DNA from 2 places in the Arthrobacter sp. ZGTC212 genome. Region 2 is predicted to be linked to the other one. Evidence: riboswitches for the same ligand, from Rfam matches in the RefSeq annotation. Region 2 holds a riboswitch; the other holds the start of a gene.
What was found. A riboswitch is a leader RNA that binds a small molecule or an ion and turns the genes downstream of it on or off. The one in region 2 is predicted to bind cyclic di-AMP.
Positions count from the first base shown of each region.

Region 1 (9,082 bases), on a different contig from region 2:
GGTGGACACATATGTGCATTACCTTCGGCGCAAGCTGGGCAGGCAGGCAGTGCTGACGGTGCGGGGAATCGGTTATCGGCTCGGTGCCAGGTCATGAGGGTTCGGCGGCCGTTGAGCGGGAAACCGCGCAGCTTGGAGGACACTGAACTGCGGCGGGCCGCGCTGCGGCTGGCGGTACAGTTCACGGCACTGACCGTGGTGCTGCTGGGTTTGGCCGGCGTTCTCGTGTACGGACTCGTGTCCGCCCAGACCCGGAGCGCTGCGGAGCAAACCCTCATTTCGGCTGTGGAGTCCGACTCTCCGCGGGAAGCTCCGCTGGATGTGTTTTTGGCCGTGTACGACGACGGCCGGCTGGCCGTGTCCCGCAACATGCCCTCGGGTCTGCCGGACGAAGAGGCGCTGGCTGAAGTGGCAAGAACCGGGGAGTCCCGCCGGGACACGGTAACCGCCGGGGACCGCAGCTATGAAGTCCTTACTGCCCGCCGCGGCGGCGATGTGGTGCAGGCTGCCGTCGACACACGGGCGGCCACCGAACAGCTGCGCCGCCTGGCTCTGGCGCTGGTGGTGTCGGTTCTGGCGGCGGGGCTTGCCGCCGGTGCACTTTCGGCCTGGGCGGCACGGGCCGCCATGCGTCCGATGGCCGAAGCCCTGGCCCTGCAGCGGCGCTTTGTCGCCGATGCCAGCCATGAATTGAGGACACCGCTCACACTCCTGAGCATGCGCGCACAGATGCTGCGCCGTCGGCTGGCCGCGGAACCGGATGCGCCGAAGTCCATCGAGGAAGCCGTCCACGCTGCCGACGAGGTGGTGGATGACACCAAGGTGCTCAACGGAATCCTCGAAGATTTGCTGATGTCTGCTGATCCCCGCCAATCGGGACCGTTGGAGGAGGTAAACCTGGTGTCGCTGGCCGGCTCCACCGTCAACTCCCTGGAACCCGCGGCTCATCGGCGGGGATTGACACTGGAACTTGAAGCCCCCGAGCCGCAGGTGCTGGTGCGCGGCGGACAGTTCGCGCTGCAGCGGGTGTTCACTGCGCTCGGCGCCAACGCCTTGGACTATGCCCGTTCACAGGTGCGCTTCTCGGTTCGAAAAAGCGGCGGAGAAGCGGTCATTCGTGTGTCCGACGACGGACCTGGCTTTCCTCCCGGTTTCAGCCGGCACGCCTTCGAACGGTTTGCTTCGGCCCGCGACAGGGCTGAAGAAACGCCGGGACCACGGCATTACGGTTTGGGACTGGCCCTCGTGGCGGAAATTGCGGCACGGTATGGCGGCAGCGTCCAGGCCCTGCCGGCGGTGAATGGGTCCGGAGGTGTGCTGGAGGTGCGGCTTCCGGCAGCCCGGGAGCATTCCCCGTTCTGAGCAGCGGAACCCAGAGAGCCGTGGAAGTCTAAGAATCCTCGAAGAATCAGCTCCGAAAATAGTTGTGTAGGTAAACCACTATTGGAGGTGAGTAAACACAATGGCTTTCCGGGACAAGGTCAGGGGCCCGCTCGGCTGGATTCTTGGTGTCGTGGGAGGTCTGGCACTGCTGGTTGGTGCCTTCTTTGCCGGACTGGCCACTGGTGACAACAGTGTTGACCAGGAACAGGCGTCAGTGACCGAACAGCAGGAAAACCAGCAGGCCCCGGACACGGACCAGGACTCTGATTCGAAGCCGGAAAAGGGTATGCCTGACGGCGACCACAAGATGCGTGGCGACGACAATGAAGCCCAGGGCGACGGACAGGAGCCGGACAACGGAGACAAGAAGGGCGCTGAGGAGGGCACCGACGACGGTTCCACCGAGGACGGCACCACCGAGGATGCACCGGAACGCGGGCACGCCGGGCGCCATCACGATGGCAAGTTCGACGGTGGCACCCCGGACGAAGACCGCCCGGCCAGGGACCGACACAGCGACGGTGACCACCATGAAGACGGCGGGAACGATGGAAGCGAAAACACTGAGAACGAGCCCGCGGCCTGACTTTTCAGTCCACCGGCGCACCCCAACCGGGTGCGTGCCCTAACCAAAAAGAGAACGCCCGGCCAATTGGCCGGGCGTTCTCTTACCTTTATCGGGGCGCAGGTCCGTTCGCTTCCTGCGCCCCATTAGGAGCTACTGCTGCGTGATTACGCTACGCGGTAGTAGACAGCGCCGGAACCGACGTTGGCGCTCTGCTGGACAGTCTGGTTGCCGTTCCATCCGCTGTGGATGGCCTGGCCGTCACCAATGTAGATGGCGATGTGGGCAAGGCCCATGCCGCCGTCGGCGTAGTAGATGATGTCGCCGGGCTGGGGGTCAGAAACCGGGGTTCCGTAAGCAGCCAGCTGTGCCGGTGCCAGGTCGCCCACCGAGTAGCCGGCTGCCCGGAGGGCAACCTCCACCAGGACGGTGCAGTCCTGGGCGGCACCCATCTGGGCGTAGGCGGAGTTCAGCATGATGGAGTTCGTGCCGGTGACAGCTGCACCCGTGGAAGCAACCGGGGTCACGGAGGACGCCGGGGTGCTGAAGGTGCTGAAGTCGGCTGCGGCCGGGCTGGCTTCAGCCGGTGCGGTGTAGACGGCCTCAGCCGGTGCAGCGTAGGCAGCTTCGGCGGGTGCGGCGTAGGCAGCTTCGGCGGGTGCGGCGTAGGCAGCTTCAGCTACCTCAGCAACAGCGCCTCCGGCATACGTGATGACGTCACCGGGGTAGATGATGGATTCCAGCGAAAGGCCGTTCAGCGCCAGGACGGTGTCCAGGCTGACGCCGTAGGTGGCTGAAATTGCACTCAGGGTGTCGCCCGACTGGACAACGTGAGTTGACGCGGTGGAGACTGCGGCGGGTGCCGGAGTTTCCACGGGTGCGGCGACAGCCGCAGGAGCGCTGTAAGACTCGGTTGAGTCGTTTGCGATGACGCCTGCCGAGGCGGGGCCGGCCATGCTCAGCACCAGACCGGAGCCTGCCGCCATGACTGCAGCGGCGCTGCCCACGGTGCGGGCCTTGCTGCTTGCGGTGTTTGCGATTGCGGCCAACAGTCCGATATTTCCGGCACGGTGGCGTCCACGAGTATTGTTCAACATTAGAGTTACCTCTCCCGATACCTGCGAGGTGAGCTGTCGGATGCGGATGGGAGTCATCCGGTCCGCCGAAGAAACCTCGGCTGACTTAACCCCAAGGATTCAAGGAACCCGTAAGTGGTTCCCCCGCCTCTGCCGAAGTGTGAAATCTGTGGACCTTGACCAGCGGCAGAGCTAGGTAACAAGTCAAGGGCGCCGTTTCAGGTAACGGCTTGGCATCAACAGTACAAGCCGATTACGAGAAGATAACTATTTAGTAACGAAGGTCGCACGGGCGCGTGAGTGGCGCCGCTGCATGGTATAGGTGGCCGGTGGCACAATAGGCCGCCAAGCCCCCGGAAACCGGGGGGTATGGAGAGCCGTCGGATCCCCGCGATCAGCCCGCCGGAGACCGTTAGGCAGGCGAATCCGTCTGGCGCTCGAGCGTGGCGGAGGTCAACTCCCCGAATCCATGCACCAGGTCACCGGGTGCAAGCCGGAGCCCGCGGGCCACACCGGATCCCTTCAGCACTGAACCGCGCTTCTCGGCCGGCAGCGAGGCATGGTCCCCGCCGTCGGCCAGTACCACTGACTCTGCACGGATGGCGCCAACGATCTGCGATCCGGAGCCGAGCACTGACCTTCCCGTCACGACGGCACCATTGGTGAGCCGGGCGCGGTCGCCCACTGCAACAGCATCCGACCGGCCCGCCGTGAGCTGGACGCCGCCCGGCCCCAGGGCGATTTCGGAGCCGAGCAGAAGCATTCCGCCGTCCACCGCAGACAGGAAAGTACCAGGATAGAAGATGTTCCGGTCTCCAATGACGCAGAAACTCTGTTCGTCGACGGCAATAACTGTTCCGGGATAAAACACGTTACCCTCGCCCAGCTGTGCTTTGCGGGAAATCAATGTGGATGAAGGGTCCAGGATCTTCTGGGTGGCACAGAGCTGCAGGATTTCCGCGACGGTGAGGTAACCGAATTCTTGGCGAATACTGTCGGGATCGTTCCCTTGAAGCTCTGGCATATTCATCTCTTCCTCGTCATCTTGCCGGACCGGGTATACATCAACCGGGACCGGGGCACTCTTTAGCCTACCTGTCCTGTTCGCTGTGCAGCAGCGGACTGGAGGGAAGGATCAGCGGTACAGTCCGATGACACGTTTGTCCAGAGTGCCGGCGGGGTGCACAGGAGAAAAAATGCTTGGGTCAGCAAATGCTTTCCGTAAATCCCAGGCAATTAGGACCGAAGGTACGCCAAAGTGGCCAGAACCCGGCGGTGGCCGCTGTCAGACGGAGAAAGACCGAGTTTCGCGAAGATATTACCGATGTGCTTGCTGACGGCGGTTTCGGAAACGCAAATGGCGTGGGCAATGGCAGTGTTGCCGAGTCCTTCGGCCACCAGCCCCAGCACTTGGAACTCCCGCGGAGTCAGCGACCTCACCGGGTCCTGCGTGCCGCGGCGGCTGAAGAGCTGGGCAATGACTTCCGGGTCCATCACCGTTCCGCCGGCCAGGACACGCCTCAGGCCGTCCACGAAATCGCCCACCTTGCCCACGCGTTCCTTCAGCAGGTAGCCCACGCCCTGCGCACCGGAGGCCAGGAGCCGGCTGGCATATCTGTCCTCCACATAGGAGGACAGGACCAGGACCGGAAAGTCCGGTACCAGCGATCGCAGGTCCAGCGCGGCGCGCAGCCCCTCATTAGTGAACGACGGCGGCATCCGGACATCGAGGACCGCACCGTCTGCGCTCCCCGGCTCAAAGGCGGCGAGCAGGTCCTCAGCGTTGTCGGCCGAGCCGACCACCTCGAAACCCTCGCCCTTCAGCAACAGCTCCAGTCCGGCGCGCAGAAGGGCATCATCTTCGGCGATCAGAAGGCGCATGGTAGTTCCACCCTTAGCTCGGTTGGTCCGCCCTGCGGACTGTTGAGGATCAGCTTGCCGCCAAAAGCGGAGGCCCGGCGGGCAATTCCCGCCAGCCCGGTGCCCCTGCCGGGGCCGGGACCGGCAGGGGCACCGGGCACCGCACCATACGTCGGAACTGCAGCCCCGCCGTCGCCGTCGTCGGTCACCCGGATCACCAGTACATCTTCGCGCGGTATGGCCTCCGTGCGCAGGACCACCTCGATTCGCGACGCATTCGAATGCTTCGCCGCATTGGTTAGCGCCTCAGCCAGCACAAAGTAAGCAGCTGATTCCACTGCCGCAGGAGCGCGCAGCAGGCCGTGCACGTCCAGGGAGCACGGAATGGGAGAGCGGCTGGTCAGTGCTGAAGCAGCTCCGCCCAGGCCCAGCTCATCAAGGATGGGCGGGTAGATATCGTGCACGGCCTCGCGCAGACCGGCCAGTGCCTCGGTGGCGGCGTCCTGGGCGCGGCTGATGAACGGCGCTGCGGCGGCGGGATCGCTCTCCGCTGCGCGCTGGGCCAGCCCGAGCATCATCACCACGCCCACCAGCCGGTTCTGGGCGCCGTCGTGCAGTTCCCTTTCGATTCGGCGCAACTCAGCGGCATGGGCGGTCAGAGCGCTGGCACGGGCAGCGGACAGATCCTGGATCCTGCGGGAGAGCTCGTCGTACCGGCGGGGCGAAAGAATGGCCAGCGTCCCGCCGCTGAGCCGCCGCGCCAGCCACGGAGGCAGCAGCCAGGCTGCATATCCGTAGATCAGGCCCAGCAGGACGGTGGCTCCTGCCGCAGGCCAGCTGGTCACCGGAAAGGCCAGCTCAAGCGGCGTCGCCGGGGGAAACAGCATCCATAACGGCGCCGCGCATACGTAGAGCACCGCGGCCAGCGGCAGCGCCACGGCCAGGCAGCCGGACAGCAGGGCGAAAGCCCCGTGGAACAACAGCCAGGACACGTCGCGCTTCGTTTCGGGCGCACTCACCAGCACCGCCAGCTCCCCGAAGGTATATCTGTCCTCCAGTCGGCGGCGGTCAAAGGGCACGACGGCACAGCTGTAGGCGGCCGCACGGGCCTGCGCCCGGGACGCCAGCAGGTTCAGGGCTGCCAAAAGGCGGGGAACGGGATACAAGCCCACGCCCAGGGGCAGGAACGGAAGCAGGACGACGGCGGCTACAAGGACTCCCAGTGAGGCGGGCCAGGACATCGCCTCACGCAGGAGGAAACGAACAGCGCTCAGACGGGTCTCCAGGCTGGCACGGGCAGGAAGCTTCACCTGCTCGATTATGCCCTGCTCCGGTTCCAGCGGGGGTATAGCCAGCTATACCTCCGATTGGGGTGCTGGCCGTATCGGACCGGGAACACCTTCTCCGTAGCGTCGTAGACAGCGAAAACGCAGCGGCAACCGGCCGCTGGACCCCGAGAGAAGGATCATTCCCCATGTACACCGATGCCAGTGAAATCCCCGGACCGGTTGCTCTGCGGCTGGAGAGCGTGTCCAAGAGCTACCGCACCGGGAACGCCCGCGTTCCGGCCCTGCGGGAGGTCTCCCTGTCGGTGCCGGCCGGAACCTTTACCGCCGTCATGGGACCCTCCGGTTCCGGTAAGAGCACGCTGCTGCAGTGCGCCGCCGGACTGGACACCCCGGACAGCGGACGGGTGCTGCTGGGATCCACTGACATGTCCCGCCTGCGCAGGAGGGCCTTGCCGGCTTTCCGCCGCGACCACGTCGGGTTTGTGTTCCAGTCCTACAACCTGCTGCCCCAACTTTCCGTCGTCCGCAACGTGACCCTGCCGCTGCTGCTGGGCGGGCGCAGCGTGGAACGGGACTGGCTCAAGTACGTTCTGGAAGCTGTGGGACTGACCGGGCTCGATGAGCGGAAGCCGCAGGAACTGTCCGGCGGACAGCAGCAGAGGGCAGCAATCGCACGGGCCCTGATTACCCGCCCGGAGGCCGTCTTCGCGGACGAGCCCACCGGTGCCCTGGATTCCGCCGCCGCCCGGCAGGTCCTGGACCTGCTGCGGCACACGGTGACCGATCTTGGCCAAACCGTGGTTATGGTGACCCATGATCCGGCGGCGGCCTGTTCGGCGGACAACGTCCTTTTCCTCGCCGACGGGCAGCTGGACGGCAGTATGGCCAATGCCAGCGTCCGGGACATCACCGAGCGTGTGGCCTACCTGGGGGAGCGGTGAACATGTTTGCACTTGCTCTGTCATCCATCCGGCACAACCGCGGCGGTTTTGCCGGTGTCTTTGTTGCCGTGTTCCTGTGCGCGGGGCTGATGACCGCCATGGGGGTCCTCATCGAATCGGGACTGCGCGGCGGTACCGCTCCGCAGCGCCTGGCCGGTGCCGACGTTGTCATCGGAGCTCCGCAGTCCATGCCCGTGCCTGAGGATATTGCCGTGCCCTTTCCCGAGCGCGTGCTGCTTCCCAAAGACAAGGTGGCCGAAATTGCTTCGGTGCCCGGGGTGGAGCGGGCGGTAGGGAACGTTAGCATCCCGCTGGCTACCGGAGGCGGGCAGCGTATCGAGGCAGCCGCGTGGGATTCGGCGGCGCTGGCACCCTACACGCTGGTGTCCGGCCGGGCTCCGCAGGCAGCGGACGAGGTAGTGCTGGACGGCTCCTTTGGGACAGGACCGGGGTCCAGCATTGAACTGTCCCACGGGGGAGAGTCCGCTCAGTACACCGTGACCGGTACCGTCGCAGCTGGTGGGAGTTCCGGGAGCAAGGGCGCCGTGTCCGGCGAACCCGCAGCTTTCCTCAGTTCCTCCGGCGCGGAAGCCCTGTGGCCGCACGGGGATGCCGTCACCACAGTTGGGGTGATCGCGGAACCCGGCGCTGACCACCGGGAACTGGCAGCCGCCATCGAAACGGAAGTGGACGGCGTCGTCGGCTACACCGGAGAGCGCCGCGGAGATGCGGAGGCCTTAGGCGGTGCCGCCGGCCGGTCCATGTTGCTGCTGCTCAGCGCGTCCCTGGCCGGGACGGCGGTCATGACAGCTGTCTTTGTCACGGCGGGAACCCTGTCCCTGTCCATCATGTCGCGCCGCCGGGAGTTCGCGCTCCTGCGTGCAGTCGGCGCCGGAACCCGACAGACCCTGGGGCTGATTCTGCGCGAAGTGGTGCTCGTCGCGGGAGTCGCCGCGCTCCTGGGCACACTGCCCGGATTCTGGCTTGCACAGCTGCTGGCACGGCAATTTACAACCGGCGGAATTATTTCCGCAGACTTTGCCCTGGCCTACAGTCCGCTCCCGGCGCTCGCGGCCATGGTGTTGAGCGTCGCTGCCGCTGCCGGAGCCTCGCTCGTGGCTGCCCGCGGAGCCGTACGGGCGACACCGACCACGGCCCTGCGTGAAGCTGTCACCGAAAACCAGGCACTGGGTCGGCGGCGGACCATTACCGGACTGGTCCTGCTGGGCGCCGGTCTGGTTGCAGCACTCACACCGCTGGCCGTTCCCGGACTGGCAGGCCTGACGGCGGCCGCGGGAAGCGCCTTGCTGCTGATCACCGCGGCGGGAGTCCTGGGCCCCCGGATTGTGGCTGGTGTCCTCCAAGCGGTACGGCCGCTGCTTCGGCGCAGCCCATCCGCTTCCATGGTGCTGGCCGAGGCCAATACTGCTGCCTTTCCCCGGAGGCTGGCAGCCGGCATGGTTCCGCTGGCTCTGGCGGTGGCCCTGGGGTCTGTCCAGTTATTCATGGCGCCCACGGTGGAGGCCGAAGCGGCGCAGCAGTCCCGTGATTCAATCACGGCCGATTATCTGGTCTCCGCACCCGCCGGTATCTCCGCGGATCTTGCCGCACGGATTGCGGCAGTGCCGGGCGTGCAGGCCGCAACACCCGTAGCCAGGTCCGCGGTTCTCGCGCAAACCACCTTCCTGGGGATGGAAGACACCGTGGAGGCGTACATGATCTCAGGGCTGGGCGAACAGGACCTGTTTTCAACGCTGGATCTGGGCACCCGTGAGGGTTCACTGGAAAGGCTGGCAGAGCCCGGCACCGTAGCGCTCAGTGAAGACCTGGCCCGGTCCTCAGGCACCAGGGTGGGCGAAGAATTTTCCTTCCACTATGGGGACGGTACCGAGGCCGCCGCCGTCGTTGTTGCAACCTATGAGCGGGGACTGGGATTCGGTGATCTGGCCATCGACAACGGAACCCTGC
Region 1 covers NZ_PJIJ01000002.1:446,177-455,258, forward strand. The annotation lists gene CXQ89_RS08780 (response regulator transcription factor) at 1-97, shown strand, start outside; gene CXQ89_RS08785 (HAMP domain-containing sensor histidine kinase) at 112-1,362, shown strand; gene CXQ89_RS08790 (hypothetical protein) at 1,463-1,969, shown strand; gene CXQ89_RS08795 (LysM peptidoglycan-binding domain-containing C40 family peptidase) at 2,116-2,997, opposite strand; cyclic di-AMP (ydaO/yuaA leader) riboswitch at 3,050-3,200, opposite strand; gene CXQ89_RS08800 (hypothetical protein) at 3,437-4,048, opposite strand; gene CXQ89_RS08805 (response regulator transcription factor) at 4,261-4,905, opposite strand; gene CXQ89_RS08810 (histidine kinase) at 4,893-6,194, opposite strand; gene CXQ89_RS08815 (ABC transporter ATP-binding protein) at 6,359-7,114, shown strand; gene CXQ89_RS08820 (FtsX-like permease family protein) at 7,117-9,082, shown strand, end outside.
Region 1: another riboswitch for cyclic di-AMP. It lies ahead of CXQ89_RS08795 (LysM peptidoglycan-binding domain-containing C40 family peptidase); the one in region 2 lies ahead of CXQ89_RS16930 (NlpC/P60 family protein).

Region 2 (9,082 bases):
TCGGTGACCAGCCGCAGGGTTTCGGCCACTGCCCCGAAAGCGGCATTATCCCGCACGTTGTTGGAGACACGCCGGGTTGCCGGAACGGGAGGTGAAAGCTTGAAATCAGAAACAATGACGTGACCCCGGGAGGCCTGGCCCACGGGGCGGGGAAGCTCCACATGCAGCGCATCCAGTGGAACCAGAAGTCCGCGGGCCACCAGCCACTCCACGGGTGTGGGGGAAGGATTATCAAGCACGGCACGGCCCAGCGCGGCCTTTTTGGGGATGGTACCCACCGGGGAGTACTTGAACCGTCGAAGGAGGTCGAGGGTTTGCTGCGGCGCATCGGCCATCAGCATGCTCCAGCCGGCCGGATCCGAAACCAGGTGGTGCAGCGAGTGGGCCGCGGTGGCAGGGGTGTCGGCCCTTTCCATGGGAATGCCGCTTTGGCGCAGTCCCTCCACAATGCCCACGAGCCGCTGGCCGAATTCCGGTTGGTGGACTGCAAGCGTGGAATAGGGCCGGCCCAACCCCGCGGGGTAGGCGCCCAGCGCTTCCCCCAGCACTGAGACCGGCAAATAGAAGCGGCGTCCGGCGTCGGCCTTGGGCGCTCCGGGGTGCGGAGTGGCGCGGCGCAGCAGGGCAAGTGCGTGCAGGTGGTTAAGGATGGCGTCCAGGGCCTTGATGGTGGACCCGGCTATGGCGCTCTTCAGCCACGACGCCGTGGTGCTGAGGTGCGAGTTTTCATTGGTCGTCAGGTCCACGGCCTCCAGGACCTGCAGCTCGGGGGAGGTGAGCTTTTCCAGCACGCGCTGGACGCTGATCCGTGTTGACGCACGGGCCGCAAGGGCTTGGAAATCAGGGACCGGAGGCAGGACCAGGTCTGGTCGGGCCGCAAGCAATTCACGCAGTTGGTCGTCACTGCGTGCAGCTAGATCTTCGGCTAAAGCTCGGATCGCGGACATCGTCTCCACGTTACCCGACCAGGAACCAAAACAAACGGCTTAGCCGCGTCGCCTGCGGCGGATTCCGTCAATTATTAGGCCTGCCATCAGGAGGAATGCCGCCGGGAGCAAATAGATGGCCCCCGCGGCGAAGCCGGGCCAGACGCTCTCACCGCGAAGAGCGGAGAGGAGAACAACTCCCAGGCAGAGCAGACCCAGGACAGCCAGCATCGCGGCCGTGCCCGAGAGCACCCGTCGAAAAATGGACTTCTGGAGGGCGGTGCGTTGCGGTGTCTCGCCGGGCGAAGGCGTGCGGGTGTCCATGGGCTTTAACGCTAACAGCGGAAACGGTGCCCTCCAAAGGTTGGGCACGGAGAAGGATTACCCGGGCGGGATATTCTAAAGGGAACAGACTTCCCCGTAGTATCTCTCCCGTAGTATCTGGCAGGCCCGCATTAAGTGGAAACAGTTGCCGCGCACCAGTGCTGCACGCGGACGAAATTACGGGATGCGGACAATGCGGCAGGCATCTGCTGCACTCAACAGCTAAGAACGAGGTAACCGAAGTGCCCATCGGCAAGGTCAAGTGGTTCGACACTGGTAAAGGTTTTGGGTTTCTGGCCACAGACGAGGGCCAGGAAGTATTTCTTCATGCCTCTGCGCTTCCGGCCGGTGTCACCGAGGTAAAGCCCGGTACCCGCATGGAGTTTGGTGTTGCCGACGGGCGGCGGGGGCCACAGGCCCTCTCGGCCCGGATCCTGGAAGCTCCGCCGTCGGTGGCCCGGGCCACGCGCAAGAGCGCGGATGACATGGCAATCATTACCGAAGACCTTATTAAACTGTTGGATGCAGTCTCGAACGGCCTGCGCAAGGGCCGGTATCCGGATAAGAAGCATGCCACCAAGGTGGCGGCCGTTCTGCGTGCCGTTGCCGATGACCTGGACGTATAAGGCGGACTCGCTGCATGAGCACTAGCGCAACAGAATCTTCCGAAACGGTTTCCGCGGCAGCTGCTGCCGACGGAACCCAGTCACCTGCCAAGGCCCCCCGCCGCGTACGCCGGCCATCGAAGCCGGACGCGGTTTTGGCAGCCGCCGTTGAAACGGCCCGTGCAGGGCTTCTCGAAGTTGTTCCGGCTGAGCAGATCGGGTCCTACATCGGTGCGTTTCCCGACGCGGAGCGCCTGGTAACGCACCGTTTTGAGTCCCTGCGCCCCGGCTACAACGGCTGGCACTGGTATGCCACGGTGGCGCGGGTGCCGCGGGGCAAAGCGGCGACGGTGTGTGAGGTGGGCCTGCTGCCCTCGGAACATGCTGTTCTGGCTCCCGAGTGGCTGCCGTGGTCGGAACGGCTGCGTCCGGAGGACGTTGCCGCTGAGGAAGCCGCCCGTGCGGCGCAGGAACGCGAACAGCCCGACGGCGACGGCAACGCAGCAGACGATGCCGCAGTCAGTGCCGGGGACGGCACCGGCCAGGACGGGGCAGCGCAGGAGGATCGTTAAACCAGTGGGTCCGGGGGAAATCATCAAGTCTTGTGTGGCCGGTGGTGAGCTGTGTTCCGGTCGCTGAGGTTCTTTAACTACCGCATCTGGTTCCTGGGTGCGCTGGTGTCCAATATCGGCACCTGGATGCAGCGGACCGCCCAGGACTGGCTCGTGTATGACATCCTTACGGACCAGGATGCCGCCGCGATGGGCATTGTCATGGCCCTGCAGCTCGGTCCCCAGCTGGTGCTGGCTCCCTGGGCCGGGCTGATTGCCGACACTTACAACCGGCGCAGGGTGCTGGTCTTCACTCAGGTGGCCATGGCCGCTCTGGGCCTGGGGCTGGGGGTGCTGGTCCTTTCGGGCGCCGCCCAGCTGTGGCATGTTTACGCGTTTGCGCTTGCACTGGGCGTGGTCTCCGCCGTGGATGCGCCGGCCCGCCAAAGCTTCGTTTCGGAAGTCGTGGGTGAATCCGACCTGCCCAACGCCGTTGCCCTGAACAGTGCCTCGTTCAACGGTGCCCGCATGGTCGGCCCCGCCGCAGCAGGACTGCTGACGGTTGCGGTAGGCCCGGGCTGGGTCTTCCTTATTAACACCCTCACTTTCGCAGCCATGGTCATCGCCCTGCTGAAGATGCGCAGCAGCGAACTGAGGGTCCTGCCCAAAGCGGCTCCGGGCAAGGGGCGCATCAGGGCGGGTTTGCGGTACGTCCGGCTTCGCCCCGACCTGATGATGGTGCTTCTGGGCGTGTTTATCGTGGGCACCTTCGGACTCAACTTCGCCGTTTTCATTGCCGCCATGGCCCGCACCGAGTTTGGCCAGGATGCCGGAATCTTCGGGTTGCTGAACTCGGTCATGGCCATTGGATCGCTGTGCGGGGCGCTGCTCTCGGCACGGCGGGACAAACCGCGGCTGCGTTTTGTCTTCGGTGCGGCCGGGGCTTTTGGTGCAGCCTGCCTGGTGGCAGCCTCAGCGCCCACCCTGTTGTGGTTTGCCGTGTCCCTCATCCCGGTGGGGCTCTTTGCGCTCACCCTGATGACCAGCGCCAACGCCTATGTCCAAACGACCACCACCCCGGTGATGCGCGGGCGGGTGATGGCGCTGTACTTCGCCATCTTCATGGGCGGGACCCCCATTGGCGCTCCTCTGGTGGGCTGGGTTTCCAACAGCTTTGGGCCGCGCTGGAGCCTGGGCGTTGCCGCCGCTTCCGGGCTCATCACCGCCGTGGTGGGTTTCGTCTGGGCATGGCGGGCGCACCACCTGCGGATTCGCTACGACCGCGCCCTTCCCCGGCGGCTCCACATGACTACCAGTGAGACAGAACAGGACCCGGGCCTGGTCTAAGGCCGGGTCCTGCTGGTTGGCTGTCTCGCTGTCCGGGGGAACTAGCGGGTGTGCTCGATGACGTAGTCAATGCACCGCAGCAGCGCGCTGACGTCGTCCGGCTCGATGGCCACGAACGTCGCGATCCGCAGCTGGTTGCGGCCGAGCTTGCGGTAAGGCTCCACATCGACGACGCCGTTTGCGCGCAGCGTCTTTGCGATTGCCGCCGCATCAATGCTGTCGTCGAAGTCAATCGTGGCAATGACATTGGAGCGGTCCTCGGGCCGGGCCACGAAGGGAGTGGCCACCGGGGAAGCTTCCGCCCAAGCATAGATCCGGCCGGCGGAGTCCGCTGTGCGCGCGGTGGCGAAGTCCAGCCCGCCGTTCGCGTTCAGCCATTCGATTTGCGCGTTCAGCGTGACCAGGGTGGACAGCGACGGCGTGTTGTAGGTCTGGTTGAGCTTGGAATTGTCGATGGCCGTCTGCAGGTTCAGGAAATCGGGAATCCAGCGGTCCGTTGCATTGATCTGCGCTGCCCGTTCCAGTGCTGCGGGGGAAAACATGCCCAGCCACAGCCCTCCGTCGGAAGCGAAGTTCTTCTGCGGAGCAAAGTAGTACACATCGGACTCCGCCAGGTCCACATCCAAGCCACCGGCGGCAGAGGTCGCGTCGATGAGGACCAGTGAATCGGCGTCGGCGCCCTGAACTCGCCGGACCGGTGCGGCGACGCCCGTGGATGTTTCATTCTGGGGCCAGGCGTAAACGTCCACGCCGGCCTCAGCGACAGCCTCGGGACGGGTTCCCGGGTCAGCCTTGATGATGGAGGACTCCGCGAGGAACGGAGCCTTGTTGGTGGCCGCGGCGAACTTGGAACCGAACTCGCCGAAGGACAAATGCTGTGCTTTTTCCCGAACCAGGCCGAAGGACGCCACATCCCAGAATGCGGTGGAACCGCCTACCCCAAGTACCACCTCGTAGCCGTCCGGTGCGCGAAAAAGGCTGGAGAGTCCCTCCCGGACGCTCCCCACAAGATTCCGGACGGGTGCCTGGCGGTGGGAGGTGCCGAGCAGGTTTGAGCCGGCGCGGGACAGTGCTTCCATCTGTTCCGGGCGCACCTTGGAGGGCCCGGCACCGAACCGCCCGTCCCGGGGGAGTAGTTCGGCGGGAATCGTAAGCGCGGCGGTTTCGCCCATGGGGTATCGCTCCAAGCGGTAGGCAGGGTGCTCTGATATGCCCTTTTATTCTGCCCCACCGTGCCGTGTCCGGGCCATTTGTGAACTCGCTCAGCAAGGTGCCGGACACTGCTGGAATTATCCGCCCTGTGGGTCAATGAAGTAACGTATTGGCAGTAATCACCTGTGGCGGCGGCGTCCCGCCGTTGTTCTCCTGATCTTCCCTCGAATACATAGGAGCGGCCCTGCCATGACGGACCTCATTGATACCACTGAGATGTATCTGCGGACCATCCTGGAGCTTGAAGAGGAGAACATCGTTGCGCTCCGGGCGCGGATCGCAGAACGCCTGCGCCATTCCGGGCCAACGGTTTCCCAGACAATCGGCCGGATGGAACGGGACGGACTGGTGGTGGTGTCCGGGAACAGGCATCTCGAGCTGACCGAACTGGGCCGGCGCCGGGCAACAGAAGTGATGCGTAAGCACCGTCTGGCGGAACGGCTGCTCTCAGACGTGATCGGCTTGGACTGGGCGTATGTGCATGATGAAGCCTGCCGCTGGGAACACGTGATGAGCGAGCGGGTGGAGCGGCGCCTTTACGAATTGTTGGGCCGGCCCACGGAATCGCCGTACGGAAACCCCATCCCGGGCCTGGAAGAGATTGGCGGAGTAGCCGCCGAACTCTTCCACCACGGAGTCATCAACCTGGTTGCGGCGGTTGCCGCGACTGAGCCCGGAACCAAGCTGCAGCTGGTTCGTCTTGCCGAGCCGGTCCAGGTGGAGCCCGAGCTGCTCGTCCAGCTTGATGAGGCAGGGCTGCGCCCGGGAGCGGAACTTACCGCCGAGACGGTGGCCGGCTACATCTCCGTGCGCGTACCAGGAATTGAAGGGGCACTCGAGCTTCCTCCAGAGGTAGCCAACCACGTGTTTGTTTCCACCGCTGGATAACGGAATGGTCTCTTTTGGCTTCCTTAACCTATAGTGACTTACTGACGTTGAAATAACACCGTTATCCGGGCCTTACGCCGAACCCTGCCACTGGCCCGGAATTTCAGACTTTCAGGCAGGGGCGGAGGACCCATCAATCGGCAGCCAAGGCTGCCTCGGGGTGAAGCCTCCAGCATCAGCACAGCGGCCGCACCACTGGTGCGGCCGGTGGTGAGTGCGGGGCCGAGTTTCTCTACTCGAATCCGACAGCTAACTTCGCAGGCATATGAGAGAGGTATACCTTGTCGAAGCATGCTGCCCCGGGCAGGCGCCGCGCGTCTGCTCCGGCCCCGGCTCCACGCCCCCGGAACGGCCAGACTTCCGGCCGCCGCCGCGCAGAAACCAAGAACCACACCCTAGGTGACACCGCACAAAAGGTAGCCATCACAGCGGCAACCTCCGGCCTGATCCTCACCGTTGCCATCCCCACCACCGCCGCCGTCAGTGAGCCCGTGCAGGAACTGCAGTCTGTTGCGGTTGAAGCCCCGGTGGTATCGGCTGACCCCGAAGCAACCGTCAGCTTTGAACGCGCCGCGCTCAGCAGCAAATTCGATCCCGAAGCCAAACTCCGACACGTGGTTGTTGCCTCGGGTTCGGAGGTCTCTGCAGGCGCGGCCAAGGGAACGCTCGCGAAGCCGCTGGCAGCGGACCTCATTGAAACGTCGGGCTTCGGCTACCGTGTCAGCCCGATCACGGGCACGGCGGGCGAGATGCACCGCGGCCAGGACTTTTCGGCCGCCTGCGGCACTGACGTCACGGCAGCTGCGTCCGGGACCGTGACCTTCTCGGGCTGGCACGCCTACGGTGGCGGCAACCGCGTGGTTGTGGACCACGGTAACGGTGTTGAAACGACTTACAACCACATGTCCAGCCTTGCCGTTGCTGTGGGAGCCACCGTGGAGCGGGGAGACCTGGTGGGGGCCAGCGGTACCACCGGTGCTTCCACGGGCTGCCACCTGCACTTTGAGGTCATGGTGAACGGCGAAGTTGTTGACCCGCTGGGCTGGCTGTGACCGCAGGATAACCATTCCGTGACCTGAACGTGACATTGGCCAAATGTTGTTGTAAGGTCATCCTCGTGCCTGATCGACCTAAAGATCGGGCACCCTCTAACAGATCGCCGAGCTCTGCCACTGTCTGAGGTCCGTTCGCAACATCGCATGGCAGAGGCGGGGGAACCAAATTCGGGCTTCGCAAGAAGCCCTTGGGGTTAAGTTGCCAGGCTTCACAGCCGGCAACCGGGTGACTCCCATCCGAATCCGACAGCTCACCTCGCAGGCATTGGGAGAGGCAAACTTGTGTCATCAGTAGCTCACGGCCGCCGTCGCGCGGCCACCGTCCAGTCGAGCCCAATTTCAGCATTGTCCCGGGCCGTCACCTCCAATGTGGGAACCATCGGCCGCCAGGCAGCCGTCGTCGTCGCTGCTTCAGGACTCGTCCTGGCCGCTGGTCTTCCCGCCCAGGCAGCCGTCAGCACCGATCGTCAGGCACTCGAGGCCACGCCGCTCAGTGCCGTGACCACCACCGGCGCCGTTTCGGTCTCCGCACAGGCACCCTTCGAACTGGCCACCATTGAGCCGGTCTCCGCTGTGTCCGGCGCTGAATACCGTGCCCAGGTTGCTGCGGAAGAAGCAGCAGCGGCTGCCGCCGCCGTAGCCCAGGAGCAGGCAGCTCAGGCCCAGCAGGCTGCCGCCGTTCAGGCGCAGCAGGCCGTAGCCGTTCAGGCCCAGCCCGCCGCCCCGGCCGCCACCAACGCGGCACCGGCAGCGGCTCCGGCCGTCAACACCCCGGCTCCCGCAGCTGCTTCGGCTCCTGCTCCCGCAGCCAGCGGTATTGGCGCGGCCCTGGTAGCCTCCGCCTACTCGCAGATCGGCGTTGCCCAGGACTGCACCGCCATGGTGGAGAATGCACTGCGTTCGGTTGGCAAGTCGGTTGGCGACCTGGCTCCCGCACAGTTCTTCGCCTACGGCTCTGTTGTCGGCTCGCCCGAGCCGGGCGACCTCGTCATCACCTCCGGCCACGTAGCAATCTACGTGGGCAACGGTCAGGTAATCAGCGGCGGCTTCGACGGTATGAACACCGTTCTGCACCCGCTGTCCTACCTCGGCGGCGCAAGCTTCGTCCGCGTCAGCTAAGCCCAGTTGCAGATAACGGAGACTTCACTCGCATGACTTCTACAACTGAGCGTGCCCGTCACCGGGCACCGGTGGAACGCACCGCCCCGCTGAGTGCACTTGCCCAGGCAGTGTCCGCCAACGCCGGTACCATGGGACGGCAGGCGGCTGTTGTTGTTGCCGCATCCGGCCTGGTTCTGGCTTCCGGTGTCGCAGCCAACGCGACAGGTTCCGATGTCGCCCGCGACGTTCAGACCAGCACGCTGGACCTGACCGCTGCCGCACAACTGACGGTTCCTTCCACTGCTTCCGTGAACTTTGACCGTCCGGCCGTTGCCGGTGTCATTACGGCTCCTGAAACAGTGCAGCCTGAGATCGCCGTGCAGTCCCAGACTGCGCTGCAGACGCCGGCCGTGCAGTCTGAGGCAGGGCAGTCCGAGGCAGGGCAGTCCGCGGCAGAGCAGTCCCAGGCAGCTGCCCCGCTGCAGGATGCAACTCCTGCGGGCTACGGTGCACAGCCTGCCGTCTCGGCCAGCCCCGCTCCGGTCCAGGACAGCGCTCCGGCGGCGTCCGGTACGGCTTCCATCATTGCAGCGGCTGCTTACGCCCAGCTGGGCGTGTCGCAGGACTGCACCATGCTGGTTACCAACTCACTGGCTGCTGCAGGAATCAGTTTTCACGACTGGCCTGCAGGCTACCTGTCCCTGGGCAGCACCGTCAGCGCCTCACAGGCTGTTCCGGGCGACCTGATCTACTACGCAGACGGCGGCATGGGTATGGCCCATATTGCTGTTTACGTGGGCAACGGCCAGGCCATCCACGGCGGCTTCAACGGAAACTCCACGGTAGTCGCTCCGGCCGAGCTCGGCTCGGGCGGCGTGTACATCCGGGTCCGCTAGAAGGCCTGTAAAACACTCTGCGCACGCTCCGATACGCCGGAGTTGTCAAGGGTTCCTCCTTCGGGGGGAACCCTTGACGCGTTTAAACCTGCGGCTGGTGCCGGAAATGGCGAAGACCCGGATGTGGGCATACCCTTTCCATAGATCATCCGAAGTCCCTTCATCCGTCGACGGGTC
Region 2 covers NZ_PJIJ01000005.1:73,653-82,734, forward strand. The annotation lists gene CXQ89_RS16890 (helicase-associated domain-containing protein) at 1-947, opposite strand, end outside; gene CXQ89_RS16895 (hypothetical protein) at 987-1,250, opposite strand; gene CXQ89_RS16900 (cold-shock protein) at 1,493-1,876, shown strand; gene CXQ89_RS16905 (DUF3027 domain-containing protein) at 1,891-2,427, shown strand; gene CXQ89_RS16910 (MFS transporter) at 2,479-3,753, shown strand; gene serC (phosphoserine transaminase) at 3,795-4,925, opposite strand; gene CXQ89_RS16920 (metal-dependent transcriptional regulator) at 5,155-5,853, shown strand; cyclic di-AMP (ydaO/yuaA leader) riboswitch at 5,919-6,132, shown strand; gene CXQ89_RS16925 (M23 family metallopeptidase) at 6,135-6,905, shown strand; cyclic di-AMP (ydaO/yuaA leader) riboswitch at 7,001-7,187, shown strand; gene CXQ89_RS16930 (NlpC/P60 family protein) at 7,191-8,027, shown strand; gene CXQ89_RS16935 (NlpC/P60 family protein) at 8,060-8,905, shown strand.